Regions from separate parts of the Allomuricauda ruestringensis DSM 13258 genome, predicted to be linked through region 2. Evidence: riboswitches for the same ligand, from Rfam matches in the RefSeq annotation. Region 2 holds a riboswitch; the other holds the start of a gene.
What was found. A riboswitch is a leader RNA that binds a small molecule or an ion and turns the genes downstream of it on or off. The one in region 2 is predicted to bind thiamine pyrophosphate.

Region 1: another riboswitch for thiamine pyrophosphate. It lies ahead of pnuC (nicotinamide riboside transporter PnuC); the one in region 2 lies ahead of thiM (hydroxyethylthiazole kinase).

Annotation. Positions count from the first base shown of each region.
Region 1 covers NC_015945.1:2,476,412-2,487,319, reverse strand. Annotated here, with positions in the region: gene MURRU_RS11245 (glycoside hydrolase family 3 protein) at 1-935, shown strand, start outside; gene MURRU_RS11240 (acyl-CoA dehydrogenase family protein) at 1,095-2,111, opposite strand; gene pnuC (nicotinamide riboside transporter PnuC) at 2,080-2,679, opposite strand; TPP riboswitch at 2,736-2,841, opposite strand; gene MURRU_RS11230 (PAS domain-containing protein) at 2,969-3,508, opposite strand; gene rocD (ornithine--oxo-acid transaminase) at 3,867-5,111, opposite strand; gene rlmD (23S rRNA (uracil(1939)-C(5))-methyltransferase RlmD) at 5,346-6,758, shown strand; gene MURRU_RS11215 (DUF6452 family protein) at 6,789-7,307, shown strand; gene MURRU_RS11210 (DUF6048 family protein) at 7,288-8,043, shown strand; gene MURRU_RS11205 (VOC family protein) at 8,045-8,386, shown strand; partial or broken gene MURRU_RS18095 (class I SAM-dependent RNA methyltransferase) at 8,528-8,695, opposite strand; gene MURRU_RS11200 (hypothetical protein) at 8,774-9,205, opposite strand; gene MURRU_RS11195 (THUMP domain-containing class I SAM-dependent RNA methyltransferase) at 9,412-10,566, opposite strand; gene MURRU_RS11190 (ZIP family metal transporter) at 10,623-10,908, shown strand, end outside.
Region 2 covers NC_015945.1:2,863,379-2,874,286, reverse strand. Annotated here, with positions in the region: gene MURRU_RS12915 (coiled-coil domain-containing protein) at 1-263, opposite strand, end outside; gene MURRU_RS12910 (TraG family conjugative transposon ATPase) at 260-2,671, opposite strand; gene MURRU_RS12905 (hypothetical protein) at 2,664-2,942, opposite strand; gene MURRU_RS12900 (hypothetical protein) at 2,942-3,229, opposite strand; TPP riboswitch at 3,584-3,676, shown strand; gene thiM (hydroxyethylthiazole kinase) at 3,747-4,550, shown strand; gene thiE (thiamine phosphate synthase) at 4,547-5,185, shown strand; gene thiD (bifunctional hydroxymethylpyrimidine kinase/phosphomethylpyrimidine kinase) at 5,182-6,015, shown strand; gene tenA (thiaminase II) at 6,002-6,652, shown strand; gene hxpB (hexitol phosphatase HxpB) at 6,643-7,290, shown strand; gene MURRU_RS12870 (ketopantoate reductase family protein) at 7,330-8,247, shown strand; gene MURRU_RS12865 (hypothetical protein) at 8,407-8,682, opposite strand; gene MURRU_RS12860 (P-loop NTPase family protein) at 8,685-9,347, opposite strand; gene MURRU_RS12855 (hypothetical protein) at 9,344-9,883, opposite strand; gene MURRU_RS12850 (helix-turn-helix domain-containing protein) at 9,886-10,164, opposite strand; gene MURRU_RS12845 (RteC domain-containing protein) at 10,451-10,908, opposite strand, start outside.

The sequences.
Region 1 (10,908 bases), 390 kb from region 2:
GCGAGGAATACATGCGCAAACGTTTTGAGACTTCTGCCGTAAGGTTATTGAAGAATATCTTCAGGACAGGGTTGTTCGAAAATCCGTATTTGGATGTATCAGAAACAGAACAAATCGTGGGTAATGCCGAATTTATGGAAGCGGGTTACAATGCACAGCTCAAATCCGTAGTGATGTTGAAGAACAGTTCAGAAACCTTACCCGTGCAAGCCAAGAAAAAAGTATATGTACCCCAGCGCTATGTTGCCCCTACCGTTAACTGGTTTGGCGTAGCTACGCAAGAACGTACGGAGCATCCATTTAATATGGAAATAGTAGCCAAGTATTTCGAAGTTGTGGATGAGCCTAGTGATGCTGATTTTGCACTCGTAGGCATACAAAGTCCAAATGGTGATGTTGGATACGACTTTGCCGATACGGAAAAAGGAGGCAATGGATATATGCCAATAAGCTTGCAGTACGGAACCTATACTGCTACTCATGCCAGGGAAACCAGTTTAGCAGCAGGAAGCCCGCTTGAGGATGGTATAACAAACCGCTCTTACAAAGGCAAAACAACAACCGCTGTCAATATTTCAGACATGAGTTTGGTTACGGATACCAAAAGAAAAATGGGAGATAAACCCGTTGTTGTAATTGTTAAAGTATCCAAACCTATGGTTTTCGCTGAGATTGAGCCTTCAGCCGATGCTATTTTGGTACATATGGGCGTTCAGGACCAAGCATTAATGGATATTGTTTCCGGCAAAGTGGAACCCTCCGCCATGTTACCATTCCAAATGCCAAACGATATGATAACCGTTGAATCTCAATTTGAGGATGTGCCAAGGGACATGGAACCCTATACGGACTCCAATGGAAATGCGTACGATTTTGCTTTTGGGCTCAACTGGAACGGCACAATTGATGATGCACGGGTAAAAGAATATAAATGACAACAAACAATCGGAACAAGAAAAGCACTGGGTTTTGAAGAAATTACCGCCTATGTGATGAAACCCGTGTTTGGGGATAAATTGATGGAGATTTTTTAACTGAAGTTTATAAAAGCAATCAGCAGTGAGCATTTTTATATTCCATCAAACTTAGGGCGTCTACCTAAAAATATGATGCTGGGTAGCGGTAAAATAATCCTTGAACACTTGGTTCAAAGGATGGCTTTCTTTACTGGCGGCAATACCCAGCAAGGGATATGCCCTAATTATGGCATCAGATAACAACCGTACCGAACCCAAGGCCTTTTGGTGTATTTCATCTGTCATGGTATTCGGCAACTCACTTCCCATATCGATCTTCCGTTGTATTTGATCGGCATAACCCATAGTTAGTGAGTCTGCTTTTTGTATGACTTTTTGGAGTTTGTCCACACTTAGGTTTTTGCTGGAAATCTTTAGGGCCTCTTCCAAAAAATGTGCTGCCATGCCTATATAGTTCATCCATAAGGTCAAATCAGCAAATATGGAAAAAGGTATTTTAAAAATGGAATGGGGCTGGTGTAGCTCATTATATACAAAACTATATTTTTCATGTACCCACTTGGATCGCACCTCAAAAGAATCTGTAGCAGTGGCCTTTAAGCCCATAGTGTTCCAATCCTTGATAATTTGGACCTCTCCCTTTTTGAGTACAAAGGAGCGTACCAAGGGAGTACCGTCTTTCTGGAGTACATCTTTACCATCTTCACGAATCTTTGCATTTAAGGTAAAGTGTGTTAGGTAAGGTGCCCCAGTGGCGTATTTCCATGTTCCCGAAATAACATAGCCCTCGCCTTTTTTCTCAGCTGTGCCAAAAACCCCTCCACTGCCCCCAAAGCATACGGGCTTTTCTGGGTCAATAAAAATTTCATCGGCCACTGCTTTTTTTAGATTGCCAATAAAGAAATTCGCACCACTGCACAGCGTAATTGTCCATCCCAAGCTTCCATCAACCTTTGCCAGCGACCGTAATTTTTTCAGCCCTTCGGGAAGGGACATTTCCAATCCGCCATAAGATTTGGGAACCCATAGATTCCAGAGTTTTTCTTGGGCAATCCAGTTCAACACCTCAGGGGAGAATGCTTCTTTACCAAAATCAAGACTGCTAAGCCCCTGCATAGGTTCCATCACGCTCATTTGCAATAATTTTTTTCCATTTGATATACCCGGATATGGCCACTGCGAACAAAAAAGCCGTCAAACCTGCATAGATGTACAATTCCTTATAGATCAGCAAGGGAATGGATATAAAGTTGCTAATGTTCAAATAGATCCAGTTTTCTATTTTTCGTTTTGCCATCAACCACATACCGGCCCAAGCAAAAGCACAGACCAAGGCATCCCAATAGGGGACATCGGAATCCGTGTGTTGTGCCAACCAATAGGCCATCAGCACAAAACAGCCCAAAACAATTCCTCCTGCTATAGTGTGCTCCCTTCGGTTGGAAGTAGATATGGGTGTTTCTTGCTTTTGTTTTCCCATCTTCCAATAAAACCAACCATAAACACTCATCACCAAATAATAAAGGTTGAGTAAAATATCCGCATATAATTGGGATCGGTACAATACCCAGATGCTGATCAAAATGGCAACAATTCCAAAAAGGTAGTTATGAATATTGTTCTGACGGGCCAAAAGGACCTGAACCACACCAAAAATGGTTCCCAGCCATTGCAATAAGGTAAGTTGTGAAAGAAATTCCATTGTTTTGAGTTATCCATTTCTAATAATCATGGGGTACCCAAATTGGAACACGGGCAAGATTGACTCACCAAATTCCCTACGCCAGCATTACCTGGATCAGGTGCGAAGTATTCAACTTCTGGGTATGATCTCAGCCCCTATCGGGACACCCCATTCAATTTGTAAAGGTATGGAATAGTCATGATTTTAATAAAAAGTAGCTACAGAATCACACACTAACCTCCCTCTGTTGAAAATCTGTAAAAATCTACAACTGTTTCAAATAAAAAGCAGAGGAAGTGGGTCTTATTTAAGCAGTCAACAATTCTTTTTCCAGAGCAATAAAATGGGTCAGCTCTTTTTTTGAATCATAAAGCGGCAGTATTTTAATCTGGCATACATAGGATTCCCCGCTCTTTCTATAATTTACAATGGACCCCGTATAGCCATGTTTGCAATGTAGCTGTTCGCCAATGTCCCTGATCGTGCTTTTTGAGGTCTGCTCTCCCTGAAGAAATGTAGGTTTTTTTCCTAGGGCGTAGTTTTTGGCGTAACCGGTCATCTCCGTGAACCCATTGTTAACCCAAATAATATGTTGATCAAAGCTTGTTAAAACCAGGGCTTCATAAACTTCTTGCCGTAGCATCTCTTGAATATTAGGTCCAATATTTCCTTTGAGGATGAATTTTAATTGTTCTATGTCAGCTTCCTTTTTTAGATTTTTGATGAGATGATGGTAAGCTTCTAAATACAAATCAAAACTGAGCAAAGGTGAAATATATGTGCTATTCTCTTCCCTCATAACCTTAACTTTTGATAGTTTGTACAGCCTTGGTAAAAGCCTCTTCATATAAACTATATTTTTCCATTGGATTACTGTCACTTTAGGTTTTGGCACTCCAATTTCAATAGCCTCAACTATTGTTAAAAACAATCGAAATACTTAAAGATGATATACTCTCCCGCTCTTCGTTGTTAATCTCTACCGCATTACATTGGCACAGGGAAATAGGTCCCACCTGCATTCGAACTTTGCATTGCATCGTTGACCATATTTTCCTCGTAGTGTACCATAAAAAAAGAGACTGTCTAAAAAAAGTACTGAAATGCGTCATTATAAGAACCTGTATCCTACCCGTCCAACAGCCAGATAAGTTCAGGTTAACGAAAAACGATATTTTAGACAGCCTCCTAAACTTTAAATTAATCTACTTAGAAAAATCCTGTAGTGTTTTGATGATAATGGAAACACAATCCATCAACTGCTCACGGTTCATTACCAAAGGTGGCGCAAAACGGATAATGTTGCCATGCGTCGGTTTCGCCAACAATCCATTCTCCTTTAATGCCATACAAATATCCCAAGCGGTCGAGCTCTCTTCCGTATCGTTGATTACAATGGCATTGAGCAGCCCTTTACCACGCACTTTCACCACCAAATCGCAGGAAGGGATAAACTTGTTCAACTCTTCCCGGAACAATTCCCCCAATTCTTGGGCGTTCTCTGCCAAATTCTCTTCTTTGATCACCTCCAAAGCGGCCGTACTTACCGCAGCGGCAACAGGATTTCCACCAAAAGTACTGCCATGGCTTCCCGGAGTGATTACTTCCATAATATCATCGTTCGCCAAAACACCCGAAACAGGGTACACCCCCCCGGAAAGGGCTTTGCCCAAAATTAGAATATCCGGTTTTACATCTTCGTGGTCTACCGCCAACATTTTGCCTGTTCTTGCGATACCGGTCTGTACTTCATCGGCAATAAAAAGTACATTGTATTTTTCACAAAGGGCCTTGGCTTTTTTCAAATATCCTTCGGATGGCACATAAACCCCGGCTTCACCTTGAATGGGTTCTACCAAAAATCCGGCAACATGTGGATTACTTTTCAAAGCATTTTCCAAAGCCGTGAGGTTATCGTACTCAATTTTCACAAATCCTTCAGTGTACGGCCCGTAATTTTTTCTCGCCACTTCATCATTGGAGAAAGAAATAATAGTGGTTGTTCTGCCATGAAAATTGTTTTCGCAAACAATCACCTTGGCTTGGTTTTCTGGGATGCCTTTTTTCTGGTATGCCCACCTTCTACAAACCTTCAAAGCAGTCTCAACGGCCTCTGCCCCTGTGTTCATGGGCAACAACTTATCAAAACCAAAGGTTTCGGTTGCGTATTTTTCGTACTTCCCCAACATATCATTATAAAAAGCCCGCGAAGTCAAGGTCAATGTTTTTGCTTGCTCCACCATGGCCCCAACAATTTTGGGGTGACAATGTCCTTGGTTTACGGCAGAATATGCCGAGAGAAAATCATAATACTTTTTTCCTTCCACATCCCACACATAAACCCCTTCACCCTTGCTCAAGACCACAGGAAGTGGGTGGTAATTGTGTGCTCCGTACTTGTTTTCCAAATCTATCGCTTGCTGCGATGTTAAATGCTCTAAAACAGCCATTTCATTAAATGATTAAAATTGATAAAATAACCATTCCTACTGTACCTTTATTCTTTCGAAGTCTCGAAAAAGCAGCGTGGGAGAGAAATCATCCCTTGGAGTGCCCGCAAATTACAAATTAATTGATGAAAATATAATTTTCTGAAAGTGATTCCCACTTGAACAACCGAAAGTTTAGCTGCAATTTAAGAAGCTGCGTTCTGTGAAATACCAAAAAGAACTTACTTTTGCGGCATGCGTAAAAACAAAAGGAGAAAAACGTTTGAAAACGTAGAGGTAGTCGATGCCGGTGCAAAGGGAAAATCTGTGGGCAAGGCCCCGGACGGACGTGTAATTTTCCTTACCAATGCCGTTCCCGGAGATGTAGTGGATGTAATGACCACCAAAAAACGAAAAGCATATTTTGAGGGGGTTGCCACCAATTTCCACACCCTTTCCAATAAAAGAACCGAACCCGTTTGTGAGCATTTTGGTGTATGTGGTGGTTGCAAATGGCAGCACATGGGTTATGAGCATCAGCTCTATTTTAAGCAAAAAGAAGTCGAGAACAACCTTAAGCGTATTGGTAATCTCGATCTTCCGGAAATAACCCCCATTCTAGGTTCCAAAGCGCAATACTTTTATAGGAACAAGATGGAGTTCTCTTTTTCTGATAGCCGCTGGTTGACCCAGGAGGAAATCAACTCCGACATTGAAATTGAAGATAGGAATGCTTTGGGATTCCATATTCCTGGTATGTGGGACAAGATTTTGGATATAAAAAAGTGCCATTTACAGCAAGACCCTTCCAATGCCATACGGTTAGAGGTGAAAAATTTTGCCAATAAAAATGGCCTCACCTTTTTCAACCCCAGAAGACAGGAAGGACTTTTAAGAACGCTGATGATCCGAACATCATCCACAGGGGAAATTATGGTGCTTATCCAATTTTTTGAAGATAATAGGGAACACCGCGAATTATTGCTGAATCATATTAAGGAGAAATTCCCTGAAATAACAGCCTTGCTCTACGTCATCAATTCCAAAGGAAACGACACCATTTATGATCAAGAGGTAATCTGTTTTGCAGGCCGGGACCATATTTTTGAGGAGATGGAAGGGCTTCAGTTCAAGATCAATGCAAAATCATTTTATCAGACCAATTCGGAACAAGCGTATGCGCTTTATAAAGTAGCAAGGAATTTTGCAAATCTTACGGGCAACGAATTGGTGTACGATTTGTATACCGGAACGGGAACCATAGCGCAGTTTATCTCCAAAAATGCCAAAAAAGTGGTCGGCGTGGAGTCCGTTCCCGAAGCTATTGAAGATGCCAAGTCCAATGCGCTTCACAACAACATTTCTAACGCTGAATTTTTTGTTGGCGATATGAAAAATGTGTTCAACGATAGCTTTATTTCAGAACACGGTCAGCCCGACGTGATCATAACCGATCCTCCACGAGACGGCATGCACAAACAAGTGGTCGGGCAGCTTTTACAAGTGGCACCGCCCAAAATTGTTTACGTAAGCTGCAACAGCGCAACCCAGGCAAGGGATTTGGCTCTTATGAAAGAAAAATACGAAGTCACCAAGGTTCAACCAGTAGATATGTTTCCACAGACACACCACGTTGAAAATGTTGTACTTTTGGAAAAACGGGTGTAGTTTTTAAATTAAAATCCATAGGTAACCGGAATGAAGAAAATAATCCCCATCCTACTTATTGCATCAATGCTATATTATGTTTCTTCCTGTGAAAAGGACGATATCTGCGTTGAGGGAGACACGCCCCTTATGGTCATCGGTTTTTTTGACATTGAAGATACTACAGAAGTCAAAAGGGTATCCTCCATCCGAATCCGAAATATAGATATTGATAGTATTTTGACCAATGGTTCTTTTAGCGACAGAGCAAATTCGCCAGATTCATTGATGGTTCCCTTAAGGAGCAGTGCAACAAGTACTATGTACCAGATTATTTCTGGTTCACGAGATGATGATGAAACGGAACAGGAAATTGGGAATATTGACACCTTAACCATTTCTTACGACCTTGGCGAAGCTTTCATCTCAAGGGCCTGTGGGTTTGTGGTCAATTATAACAACATCACCGTTACCGTACCGGAAAGTGCCGAGAATTGGATTCAAGATATTAAGGTTGTTCAACCTAACGTAGAAAACACCGATAACATCCATGTCAAAATATTTCATTAGCATTTTTATTGGCCTGCTCCCAATTTTGGTGCAAGCACAAAGCGAACCTATCGACCTTCAACAAAAGGATACGATAGAATATAAAGATCAATACGGGCTTCGCGTGGGTGCAGACATTAGCAAATTGGTACTTTCCTTTATGGATGAAGATTACACCGGCCTGGAATTGGTGGGTGACTACCGACTTACCCATAAGCTGTATTTGGCTGCCGAATTGGGGAACGAAACCAAGAGACAGGACGAAAGTTTGAACAACACCCTTTTATACGATTACGAAACCTCGGGAAGTTATATTAAAGCAGGTGTAGATATAAATACCTACGAAAATTGGTATGGAATGAACAATGCCATTACCATTGGAGGTCGTTATGCGGTGGCAAGTTTTAACCACACCTTGAACGATTATAGCCTTTACGAAACAAACCAGTTCTTTAACAAAGAGTTTTTGCCCGGCGAAAACCCCAATCGTGAATTTAGCGGATTATCTGCCTCTTGGTTGGAATTTGTAGTAGGGGCAAAAGTGGAGCTGTTTGCCAATATTTTTGTGGGTATGAGTGCCCGATTGGGATTTTTGATCACCAATACAGAAGATGAAGCGTTTCCCAACCTTTGGATTCCCGGATTCAATAAAGTGACAGAGGGAAGCAATTTTGGAGTGAACTACAACTATTCCATCTCTTACTTTATCCCGCTTTACAAGAAAACAAAAAAGAAGAAAGAAGAAAACGAACAATAGTATGAAAACCATTCCCATTGATTACATCGAGTTTAAATCAACTGACATTGAAAAGACCAAAGCATTTTATGCTCAAACCTTTGGATGGACCTTTACGGATTACGGCCCAAACTATACCGCATTTTCCGAAAGTGGGGTTACTGGTGGTTTTGAGTTGACCAAAGAACCTGTAGGCAATGGAGCCCTTATTGTTTTGTACTACGATAATCTCGTTGAAATAAGAGAGAAAGTGAAATCTGCAGGTGGTACGGTTACCAAAGAAATTTTTGAATTCCCAGGAGGGAGAAGATTTCATTTTACAGACCCATCCGGCAACGAACTAGCCATTTGGTCCGAAAAATAAAAGGAACCTCAAAGGCTCCTTTTATAAAATTTGGTTGAGTTTGTTAGTTGTGTTTTAAACACATCACCAAATCTAAACAATTCTTTTTAGTTTATCCCAAATACATTTTAAGACAAACTGATTTTTTTGTTGTACACACAACTAATTGTTACCCTGATGTTTTGCCTTTTTGCTCCCCTCGTAAATATCATATTTCACTAACCGAGCCTTTAATTTACCGTTAAAGGTCTTTACCTTTTTGGATGGTTTTAAACCAACATGCTTCAATGCATCAAGGTTGGATGTAATGAACCATGCATTCGTACTTGGGCGATGGTTTGCACTGGCCTATACTTGTGCTACTATTTTTTTCTTATTCAATAAAGCAAGTTGCTAAATGAATTACCGTCATCTGATTTCCCACTGCAATAACCACCTAGGTGGCAACGCACCAAGATTATCGAACATATCTGCACGGATTAAGTCATCGCTCTGCATCTCAGCAAACTCAAGAGCAGTTAGAATCCATTCAATCTCTTCATTTTCTGCGGTTTTAGCATCTTCAGGCAAAGCATAGGAAGCCGTGGCAATTAGTTCCAATGGAACACCTTCCACAACCTCCATAAGTGGTTGTTCAACACATAAAAATGCTTCATAAATTGTCCGCATAGCGTAGTAGACTTCATCATCGTATTGCTCCTGAGCCTCGTCAATAAGTTGGCCAAGATTATCCTTAACATGATTGAATTCGTCAGCGGAAAACTCACCATCTACTACGTATTTGGTCAAAATTACAAGAGCTTGTCCTGGTAGGTCTGGAGGAATTAGATTAGTAACCAATAGAATGTCAAATACGCGCCGTGCACAACCTCCAGCAAACGCAACTCGCACACGCGGAGACAGGTTAGGAAGTGTATTCTGTAGCACGTCTTGTAGCTGTTGCATTTGTATTGGATTGAGTCAGTTTGTGCTATAAACAAGTATCTAAAATAATCATTTCTTAAAATTATACAGTGTTGTTACACAATCACGAATTAGTTTTCTTCTTACTGATGTTTTGCCTTTTTGCTTCCTTCGTAAATTTCATACTTTACCAATCTCGCTTCCAATTTACCATTGAATGTCTTTATTTTTTTGGAAGTTTTAAGGCCTACGTGCTTTAGCGCCTCCAAGTTGGAAGTAATCAACCAGATATCCGTGCCTGGATAAATCTTTTTAAAGGTATTTCCCATTTTACCATAAAAGATTTCCATATCTATGGGCAAGCGTTCCCCATAAGGGGGATTAAACAACATGTGCAGTTTGCCTTCAACAGGCTTATCTACCCTAAAAAAGTCCTTACGCTCCACCGTGATGTAGTCAGATAGATTGGCATGGTCCACATTCTCTTGAGCCTTTCTTACTGCCGAAGGTGCCTTATCGTAACCTATGATCTTATGATGGAATTCCCGAACCTTCTTTAAACTGGCATCTACAATTTTGCTGTGAAGCTCGGCATCATAGTCGTTCCAATGCATAAATGCATAAGACTCCCTGTTGATGTTGGCAGGAATATTACACGCTATCATAGCCGCTTCAATCAGAAAAGTTCCGCTACCGCACATGGGGTCAAAGAAATCCGATTGCCCATCCCACCCACTTTTAAGCAACAGACCTGCTGCCAATACTTCGTTGATGGGTGCAATATTGGTCAAGATACGGTATCCCCTTTGGTGAAGGGAGTTCCCAGAACTATCCAATGAGACTGTACAGGTATTTTTATATATGTGTATGTTGATTTTTATATCAGGATCTTGGGTCTTCACATTGGGACGCTCTCGAACCACTGCCCTAAACTTGTCCACGATGGCATCCTTGGTCTTTAGGGACACGAACATGGAGTTATCAAAAACTTCTGTATTGGCAATACTGTCAATGGCAAAAGTTTTCCCTACATCAAAAATTTCGGGCCAATCCAGATCATAAATATGCCTGTAAAGGTCTTTTTCATTAAAAACCCGAAACGTTTTTATGGGTTTAAACACCTTTAACGCCGTTCTAAGGCAAAGATTTGCCTTGTACATAAAACCAGTGTCTCCCTCAAAAGTTACATTACGGACTCCCTCTTCCACGTGGCCTGCTCCCAAATTACGGAGCTCCTTCGCCAAAATAGGCTCGAATCCGTAAAGGGTTTTGGCCATCATCTTAAAATTTCCTGCCATACTATCTTAAAAACTTTACGCAAAAATAGGCTATTTTTGCTCCTTTAATTCTACCTATGGATTTTCCTTCCGCTATAATTTATCTCATACCCATTTTGGCTGTTTGGGCCGGATTTGGATTTGTTTGGTTCACAAAACCAAAAAATAACCACAACATTAAACTCTTGTTGGCTTTTAGTGGCGCATTTTTGTTATCGCTAACATTTTTTGAATTATTACCGGAGGTCTATCATGGACATGAACCAAAAACCATAGCCCTATTTATTTTGGGGGGTATTCTGCTGCAAGTCTTTTTGGAGTTTTTCTCCAAAGGAGCTGAACACGGGCACATGCACGTCCAAC
Region 2 (10,908 bases):
CGGACCGCCTTCAATTGCTTGATGGTATTGTTCACCTTTACAATGTTATCCTTTTGTTCCTTCAAAAACTCCACGGTCTTTAACAGTTCCGAGGTCTGTTTGGCGGATTCCAACAAGGATTTGGTCATGCTGATAAAGTTCGTATTGTCATACACCGGCATTCCTTGGGCCGTAGCATGGCCTGGCAGATAAATGGCGATAATCAGGGCCAGACCGAGGGTACGTACCCATCTCCCAATGCTTTGTCTTGATACTTTTCTCATAGTCTTGTGCTTTTTTGTTTTACAAATTCCTTGATGGCCCTTTCCATCGAACCCAATTGTTCATACAACCCCATGATCTCGGCATTCTCGACCCCATCGGTGAGATAGGCGGCATAGACCTCTGGTGGGACTTCCAAACGAAAGACATTGCTTTCCTTCCCTATCTTGATAAATATCTCGGTGTACTTCCGGTCTCCGGTCAAGTTGTTGCGGATGGACTTCAGTTGGTTCAAATCATGGCTAGAAAGGTTGAGTCGTTTTTGCAGTGCATCATAACCTTTCTCGTTCCGCAAACTGTAAATGACCTGGGTATTCTCTAGGATACTGGCCGAAGTTGAATTTTCCGGTAATTGGTTGATGGATTGCAGGACAATGCCGATGGCCCCGTTCTGTTTTCGGATGGCCTGATAGTAGAACTCCACGCTTTCCAATACGTTGGGGAACTTCAACTGCTTGGCAAACTCATCAAAGAGAATAATGCCCCGCTCGGAACGGTTCCGCCAAATGGTGCGTTGGATGGCCGACTTGATAAGCTTGAGCATCACGGAGAGGATTTCCTTGTTGTCCCGGACCTCGTCCAGTTCAAAGATGATGAGCCGCTTGTCCTCGATGGTATAGGTCTGATCGGCCCCGGAATTGAACAGAAAGCTGTAAGGACCACCTTCCACATATTCGGAGAGGATATGCAAAAAGTCATAGGTGCTGAAATGTGCTTCCTTGATCTGCAAATCTTGGATAAGCATGTCTTTTCTGTCGTCCACGAACTGGTAGAGCGAAGCCAAGGAATGGTCTTGTCGTATGGTTTTATAATACAACAGCAGCACCTTTTTGATGGCTACTTCTTGGGATTTGGAAGCATGGTTTTGAGCGAGTAGTTCCAAGAGAAAGATAGCAAGGTCTTCCAACCGTTCCGGTGTCAGGTCGGCATCGTCGGAAATATAAAAAGGGTTGATGCCCAGATTTTTGCCTTGTTCGTAGCGCAGGATGATATGGTCGTCCGGGTAGAGCTTGGCAAACTTGGCATAGGAACCTCCCAGGTCAATTAGGACCAACCGGACTCCGGATTCAAAATATTGCCGAAGGATGTTATTTGCAAGAAAGGATTTGCCCTCGCCCGTGGGGGCGAAAATGGCAAAGTTGCGCGCCTTGATGCGATGTTTCCCTTCATCCCAGACATCCTTCAATACGGGAATGTTGTACTGCCGGTCATTGAAGATGATGCCCGCAGCATCCGACTTATAATTGGTGTTGTTGATATACAGGCAGAGGGCATGCTTCATATCTGTCACGTACATATCTTCATTGGAGAAATTGGTGGCATGACAGGGATAGGAATTCAGGAAATAATGCTTGCGTTCCTCACCATTGGGATGATATGGCACGATGTCCAATTCCTTGAAACCTGCCTTGATTTGGGATGCTATCCGTTTCAAATGTTCAGCTTCCGAATGCCAGAAAATGACATTGAGATGGCCCCGGATGATACGCGATGAATCATCATTGTTGATTTGGTCCAGAATATGCTGGACCTTTTTGTGGACGACCTTGTTCAAGGAACCGAAATTGGAGCTTTTGCTCAATTCCACCACTTTCTTGTCCAGCAGTTTGCGCCATTTGTGTTTATCGTCCAGATAAAGGATGTGGTTCACGATATGGTTCTCGTTCAGGTCCAATCCCAATCCATCGATAAACCCTTGATGAAAGCTAAAATCATCTGAAGTGAATTTCTCATTGGTCTTACTGCTCTGGACAGATTCGCCAAAACAACACTCGTTGTTGACCGCTATGGCATCAAAATAATGGTCGCCAATCTCGATGTGTTTTTTACCGAGTAAAATATCCGTATCGAAATCTTGATTAAAGCCATTGTAGTAGTTGTTCGTATGGGAAAAAATGTCATCAGGAGCCATTGGGCTCAATGACACACGTTGGCTATTGTTGACAAAGGAAACAGCATCATTGACCGCAGAGATGAACTCCGCCACTTGGACATCCAGCTTTCGGTGGTAGCCCTTTTCGGTTTTCCGGAAGGGATTGACATATTTGGCAGCATTCAAAGCCTTGTCCAAAGGCAGTACAAAGAACAGGTAACTTTGATGGCTTAGGTGTTCCCTCCCCTTAAAATAGTCATGTGTCTCTTTTTCCAAAAAAGTACGGTTGGGCAATCGTTCGGCATTGTATCCCACTTTTTGGTAGCCATCCTGTTTGTGGATGACCGTACCCGTGGGCAGGGACTTAAAGGCTTGGAACCAAATCCCGTGCAGTTCCTCAAAATCGGATTCGGAGAGGGAATGGATTTCGGAAAGGGCTGCATCGTAGCATAGTACCACATTGCCGTTGTTGGCAAAGACCACATGGTTTTGGATGTCCAGAATGGGATGATGGGAATTCAGGTTGATCTTATGCATAGGAAAGGGAACTTAAGCGTTTGTTGCTGATGGTGCCAGGGAAGACCTTTTGAATGGCAAGTAATTGAGGATTTTTGACCCACCGCCCCAATGCCCCATAAAGCAGGGCATTGAACAGCAGTAGGGCCACGATGACACCAAAATTGAAAGAAAAGATGATGACCAATAAGGAGCCGATGACCGATACCATCATCAGGGCAAAAAGGGCTATGGGGAGTCCCATGATCATCGCTTGTTTTCGAATGTTCCGATAGACCTGATACCTTTTCATTAGACCACGATTCCAATGAGATAGGTAAAGATGCCCACGACGGCCCCTGCAATCAGCACAAAGACAAGTACACGGGTAATCCCTTTTTTGAGGTCTGAATTCTCCCCAAAGAAATGTCCTGCATTAAAAAGGAATCCTACTAAAAAGATGACCCCAAGGATAATGGGAAATATGGCCCGGATGGTTTCGGAAATGTCATTGACGGAATCTTCGATACCCCCGATCTGGGCCAAAATGGAACTGGAAACGAAAAGTAAGAGGATGGTAATGAATTGTGATTTTCGCATATCGTAAACGCTTTTGGATTAGACGATTTTTGATAGACGAAAAGTACTTGAAATACCAACTCAAATAACTGAATATTAGATATTTGTGAATAACATATTGTTTCAATCCAAAGACTGCGTTTTAATGTGAATTGGCTTTATCCTGAAGGGTAATTCGAGGTATCGCTGTTGACAGGCAAAAAATCACCGGCAAGAATAGTGCTATAAAATTCCATTTGAATTCATTGGACAAAAAAAATTGGACGAATCAGGCTGTTTTCTGATAATTCTGAATTTGTGCTTCGCCCATTTCCCGGATGGGACTGCATAGTAGTATTTCAAACACCTTTTTTGCTTAAATTATATGTATATTCGCCTATGCTTTAGGGGTATTCTGAAAAGAATTGAGAGAGTCCCTTGGAACCTGATACGGCTCACACCGACGTAGGGAAAAGCGAAACAGGCATCACTTTCTTGTGACGTTACTTTCCTTTGTTTTCCGATTTGCTCCTAAGGCCATTTTAATTTAAAATCAAAAATGGTAATGGAACAAAATCTTTGGAAACACATCCAATACGTAAGAACAAAATCCCCACTGGTACACAATATCACCAACTATGTCGTGATGAACAATACGGCAAATGCCCTTCTTGCGGCCGGAGCATCCCCTATTATGGCACATGCAAAATCCGAGGTCCCTGATATGGTTGCCCTTGCCTCGTCAACGGTCATCAACATCGGAACCCTGGACGAATACTGGTCCGAAGCCATGCTTTTGGCCGCCGAGACAGCCCATACATTGGGCAAACCGTGGGTATTGGACCCTGTTGGTGCCGGAGCCAGCCCGTTCAGGGATAAAGTACTGCAAGAATTGTTGAACTTTAAACCAACCGTGGTCAAGGGCAATGCCTCTGAAATCATGGCATTGGCCCAAGCAAACCAAGAGGCTACCAAAGGAGTGGACAGTACGGCGGCGAGCAATGAAGCCATAGAAGCTGCACATACTATTTGCTCAGCATATAATGCCATTGTCTGTATATCTGGTGCCACGGATATTATCACAGATAGTGCGCAAAGAATCCAAATAGCCAATGGAACACCCTTAATGACCAAGGTGACCGGAACGGGCTGTACCGCATCTGCATTGATCGGTGCTTTTATTGGAGTTGTGGAAAATAAAACCGAGGCAGTGACCGCAGCAATGGCGTTGTTGGGCATAGCCGGTGAATTGGCCAGAAAACAATCTAAAGGCCCCGGTACCTTACAACTGCATCTTTTGGATAAGCTCTATAGCTTAACGGAAAAGGAGTTTTGCGACTATATCAAGATATCGAAGCCATGAAGCTCCATTCCCAATTCCCTTACCCACTGTATTTGGTCATTTCGGAAGAAGCCTGCAGAGGAAAAGATATGTTGAAAGTTACGGAACAAGCCATTCAGGGAGGTGTCGATATCCTCCAATTGCGTGAAAAGAAGCTACTGGAGCATCTGTTTTTGGAAAGGGCACAACGGTTAAGGGAAATCACTGAGAAATATAGTGTCCCGTTGATCATCAATGACAATCCAAAGGTTGCCTACCAGGTAAATGCTGCCGGCATTCATGTGGGCAACAAGGATTCCCGTCCCGCAACCTTGAGACAGCAGCCTTATTTCAAGGAAAAGCTGATAGGATATTCGATAGAGTATCTGGCACAACTGGACAATGCGCAAACGACCGTGTCCGACTATCTCGCGATAAGCCCGGTATTCAGGACGGATACAAAAAGGGATACCGTAACGGAATGGGGATTGGAAGGCCTTGCCACAATACGCGAATTGACGCAAAAACCATTGGTGGCCATTGGCAACATCCATGCAATAAATGCAGGAGCCGTTATACAGGCAGGTGCCAACTGTATTGCCGTGGTATCGGCCATATGTGGTGCCGACAACCCCAAGAAAGCAGCCTATGAACTAAAAAATGAAATCGTAAAATGAAGAAATACACCTATCCATCCGTATTGGCCATTGCCGGTTTTGACGGAAGCGGCGGGGCCGGAATTCAAGCGGATATCAAAACAATATCGGCTCTGGGTTGTTATGCTACTTCCGTACTGACCGCCTTGCCCGTGCAGAACACCCAAGGGGTGCGAAAGATTTATCCCATTCCCGTTGAAGCCGTTGCCGATCAGATCGAAGCGGTCATGGACGATATTCAACCTGAAGCCATAAAAATAGGAATGGTACATACTCCGGAACTAGTGGAAACCATTGTACGGACTTTAGGAAATTACAACAGGATACCCATCGTATTTGACCCTGTAATGGTCGCCACCAGCGGACATCGTCTTATCGAAACTGATACGATAGATGCCCTGATCGAGCAGTTGCTGCCCATCGCAACGCTCATTACACCCAATATGGACGAGGCGGCCCTATTGGCCCACACGGAAGTGAAGACCTTGGAAGAAATGCGGACTGCCGGGGAACGTATCAAGGAACTGGGGTGCAACAGTATCCTCATGAAAGGGGGACATCAGGAAACAACCCATATCACTTCCCTATTTTTTGACCAGAACGATAAATGCCATCCCTTTGAAGTGGCTAAAATTCCAACGAAAAACACCCATGGTTCAGGCTGTACCCTGTCATCGGCCATAGCCTCCTATCTGGCACAGGGCAAAAACTTGTACGATGCCGTTGCTCTTGGCCAACGCTATGTGCACCATGCCATTCACAGCGGAAAAAATGTACGGACCGGAAAAGGGAACGGTCCCTTGAACCACTTTTTTAACCCTCAAAAAATGATCAAAAATGAAATGGACTGAACAGACCTGGAAAAAAATAGATAAAAATTACAATGCCATTTTGAACATGCCCTTTGTCCAAGAGTTGGCGAACGGCTCCCTGCCCAAGACCAAGTTTCAATTTTATATGGCGCAGGATTCCCTCTACTTGGAGCATTTTGGGAGGGCGCTTGCACTGATAGGTGCCAAATCCCATGATATTGGGGATGTATTGGCATATATCCGTTTTGCGGAAGGGGCCATAGTGGTGGAAAATGCCTTGCACGAATCCTATTTTGAGGATTTTGGGGTAAGGGACAAGGGTATAATACAACCAGCATGTCACCACTATACCCACTTTTTAAAGAGCACGGCAGCCTTGGAACCTGTGGAAGTGGCCATGGCCGCCACCTTGCCCTGTTTTTGGATCTATAAAAAAGTGGGCGACCACATTTACAATGGACAACAGATAGCCAACAACCCATATCAACGATGGATCGACACCTATGGCGGGGAGGAATTTTCCGAAAGTGTGCAACGTGCAATCATGATCTGTGACCTTGCAGCGGAGCGTACCACCCCCAGGACAAGAGCTAGGATGACCGAAGCCTTTATCCATGCTTCGCATTTGGAGTACCATTTCTGGGATGCGGCATACACCGGAAGAACATGGAACTGATATTAAAGGACAAAAAAGCGGTCATATTCGATATGGACGGGGTGCTGGTGGACAGTGAAGGCATCTGGAAGCAAGCGGAGTTTGAAATCTTTTCCTCGCTCGGGGTTTCGGTAACAGAAAAAGAAAGTCTACAGACCCAATGTATGACCACCGAAGAGGTTACCCGTTTTTGGTATCAAAAGTTTCCCTGGAAGGGAAAAACACTTATCGAAGTGGAAGAAATGGTCATCCAAAGGGTCATGGAACTGATTCGCTCAGAAGATTGTATTATCAAGGGGGTCAGGGCCTTTATCAAAAAGCTCAAAGCACAACACTATAAAATAGGACTTGCGACCAATGCACCGGAAAAAATCATTCCGACGGTATTGGAAAAAACCAAGACCACGCTTCTTTTTGATATTATTTCATCCGCAGATTGTGAAGAAAAAGGCAAGCCCCACCCGGCCATATATCTTAATACGGCAAGGAAACTGAAGGTCAAGCCCCAGGAATGTGTAGTAATTGAAGATAGTCAGACAGGAATGAAAGCTGCCAACCTTGCTGGCATGACCGTGATTGCCTATACCAAGGGAAACAAAAACATGTCATTCGATTTGGCCGATTATGAAATAGACCGGTTTTCAGATGGATCAACGTAATTTTTTTTGGACTACAGGTACATTTTAAAAAATCTAACTATGAAAAACTCAAAAATTTATATTGTTGGCTCGGGAGCCATTGGAAAAGCACTGGCCGTCTTTTTACAACAGGAAAACAAACAGGTCGTGCTGGTCAGGGGCAGAGAGGACAATATACCTGACACGGAAGATACTATTACTGTTGTTGGAAAAGACAACACATTTCAACAAAGGATCATCACAACTACATTTAGTGCTATACAGGCCATTAATGGTATTGTTTTGATCGCGACCAAGGCATTCGCCAATACGGTAATCGCTAAAAAACTCAAAGACAAAGAAGGAGATTTTTCTTTAGTTCTCCTTCAAAATGGACTTCATGTCGAACGCCCTTTTCAAGAGTTTGATAAGGTATATCGCTGTGTCCTGTTTTCCACCAGTCAAGTAACGGAAGACAACAAGGTTACCTTTAAATCCGTGATGTCATCGCCCGTAGGAAACTTACAGGGAAATAATGATGGCCTTGAAGATGTGATCGATAAGATCAACACACCATATTTCAGTTTTCATAGCGAACCTGATATCACGCGACATATATGGACAAAGGTCATCGCGAATTGTGCCTTTAATTCCATTTGTCCATTGCTCGAAACCGATAATGGGATTTTTATCAGAAATGCAAATGCGCTACAATTGGCTAGAACCATTATTGAAGAATGTGTTTCACTGGCTCAAAGACAAGGAATCGACCTGGATTGTGACACCATAGAGAAAAACCTGATGCTGATCAGCCAGCGTTCGGATGGCCAATTGATTTCCACGTATGTGGACATCCTCCATAACAGAAGGACGGAAATCGAAAGCTTGAACTTAGAGGTGGCCAAACTGGCCGACGATCTAGGAATACCGGAAACTGTGACGCATACGAGGCTGCTTGGGGAATTGATCCAACTTAAGTCAGCCATCAAAATGAAATAACCGTATTTCCATGATGTGTTGATTGGATAAAGGGCTATTCGACAAAGCTTCCCATTCCGTATGTTTTGATGGAAAAGAATTTTATGAAGACTACTGGAAAGAGCATCCCTCCGGGGCATGGAGGGTATTTTACGTTAGAATAAAATCTTCCTCCACGGGCTAATAACGGTAACTGCCTCCATCCTCAATTCTGATGACCTTGTATTTTGTAGCCTCGTTTATCTCCCCAATGGAATTGGTGTAGTACAATTTGACATACACTTGGGGATTGTTGAAATACGGAAGAGTTCCCTGGAGCTCGTCCCCTTCCCGGACGCCCACGATAAAAAGTACCTGACCTATGGAATACCAGGTGCTTTCCCGTAAATAAAACCCGTAAGTTTTATTGTTCCGATAATATTGCTCGTAAAGGTTAAAGGCTCCCTTTGAATCCATACTTATTTTCTTTTATCCTTACTCTTTCTGTCAAACCCCACTAAATTAAAGAGTTCCCGCATTCGGGACCGCACACGGGTACCATAACGTTCCTCAAGCTCTTGGGCATTGAGGTTGGTAGTGGTGTGGGTCTTGCGTCTATCGTTGATAAAGAGCTCGTGGCGGGAGAGCAATATCTCCCCCATGACATTGCAATCTTGGCCAAAGTGCCATCCGGTAGGTTCGACGCCGAGGTCGTCAAAACAGAAGAATTGTGAACTGCCATAGTCCTCTATGATCTTATACCCGATATGATTGAAGCCAAAAACAATGTTCCTGCAGGGAATGACTTCATAGGGCCGTTGGTGGGGGACGATGTGTTTCATCAGTTTCATCAGGCTGGTCTTGCCACAGCCTACGGGCCCGGAGAGGAGCAGCCCTTTGTTTATGTCAATTCCCAACTGGGTACAACGGGTTTTGTCCTGAATGAAGTACAGGCATAGCTTATAGAGAATCTCTCGGTCCTCCCGATAGATTTTGAACTTTTTGCCGAACAAAAGTTTACCCTTGGCGTCGAGATATATCAAGATCTTTTCAAAATCGTAATGGATTTCCCGGCCCTTGAGGGTGCCCAGAGGATATTGGACGGCTCCTTCGGTGATGATATGTGGCGCACTGTACTTCACAATGGTTGGTTGTAATCTTTATGCTTCTTGGTCTTTAGGTTGTCCCGGTATGGGACACTGCCCTTCTGTTTGCTTCCGTTTTCCAAACCATCGAATTCCAAATTTTTAAAATTAGCCTGTTTATTATTGTTTTTTTGGTTTTCTATAGTTTGTATATGTTTGTTTATAGGTACCACTGCTTGTCCATTGCTTGTCCCGATATTGGTACGGCTTGGGTCCACCGCTTGTCCAGGAGTTGTCCCAAAATCGAACATCTTGATTCTACTCCCTTTGAAAGGATTGTGGGATGGGGTGTAGACGATATAATTCCAATGATCCAGTTCTTTGATGCATCTATGGTAGGTGGACTTGGACCCGATCTTGGCATACTGCATGACTTCATCCCGGTTGATAAAGAATTCCGGTTTAAAGTAGTTGGTGTTCCATAACTGGAACAAGGCCACGTAGAGGCTGACATGGGTTGGGTTCAATCGGCTGTCCTTGGAGAATTGCCCAAATATCCCATTGAGATGTTTGATATAATTGACGTCTTCCAAAACTAGATACGGTTATGGATCTTGTTCTTCTCCAGTACCCCCATGATTTCATGGTACTCATAGTACAACACCCCTCCTATTTTGGTATAGGGCAAAGTGCCATTGATGCGCAAGTTCTGCAAGGTGCCAGGGGAAATGCCCAGCAATTCCCGGACCTCATTGGATTTGAGCCATTTTTTGTTCGTTTGCTTGTTTTGGTTTTCCAATAGATCCTTGATGTCCTCCAGCAGTTCGACTTTGAACTCCATAAGGTCTTCTGTGGTAATGATGGTCGCTCCCATACTTTTTAAGTTTTTTAAAAAGGGACCATCGCCTTGGGTTCATTCAATTTGATGGCCCTTTCACTGATTTGACTTTCACCCACAAAACTCAAAAATGATTTTGGAAAAACTTCCAAAGGTGGGGCCCACCTTGGGAAAGATTTTTGCAACATAAAGTATGGTCACAAATGAAGGGATTTGACATATAGCAATCAATTCTACTGCCTTGTTGGATAAAAAAAATAGCCCGAAACTGGCTCAAAACCAAAATTCCCAAGGTGGGACCCACCTTGGGAAAAATCCTTGTTTATTCATCCAAGGATTCCATGCGTTGATTAAGCAGTTCAATGAGCTTGTCCAAAAACCTAGTTTTACTGGTCTTTCTTGATCTGATCTCGATGAAGGTGTGGTAGTAATTCCCCAAGTCGATATTGTAAAAGTGTTCAAAATGGGAGGCCATTTCCTTGATATCGACCGTACCGCCATTGATGGATTCACTGGCATGTAGCGCATATAACAGTTCGATAAGGTCGGTCTTGCTCCCTGTCCAGAATAATTTTGAAGGTTTTTCCATGGTTATGGGTTTTGGGGGTTCAAGGGTGTTGTTCAAATCGTCCACTTCCTTTCTCAGGTATACGATCAACATGTCATAGGCCATAATGGTTGCCACCGTACCATCTTGACAGGTCGAGAATTGATCATCGATCAGAAAATGGAAGGATTCCAAAGGCAGTCTAAGGTCACGGTTGCCACGGACAAAATATT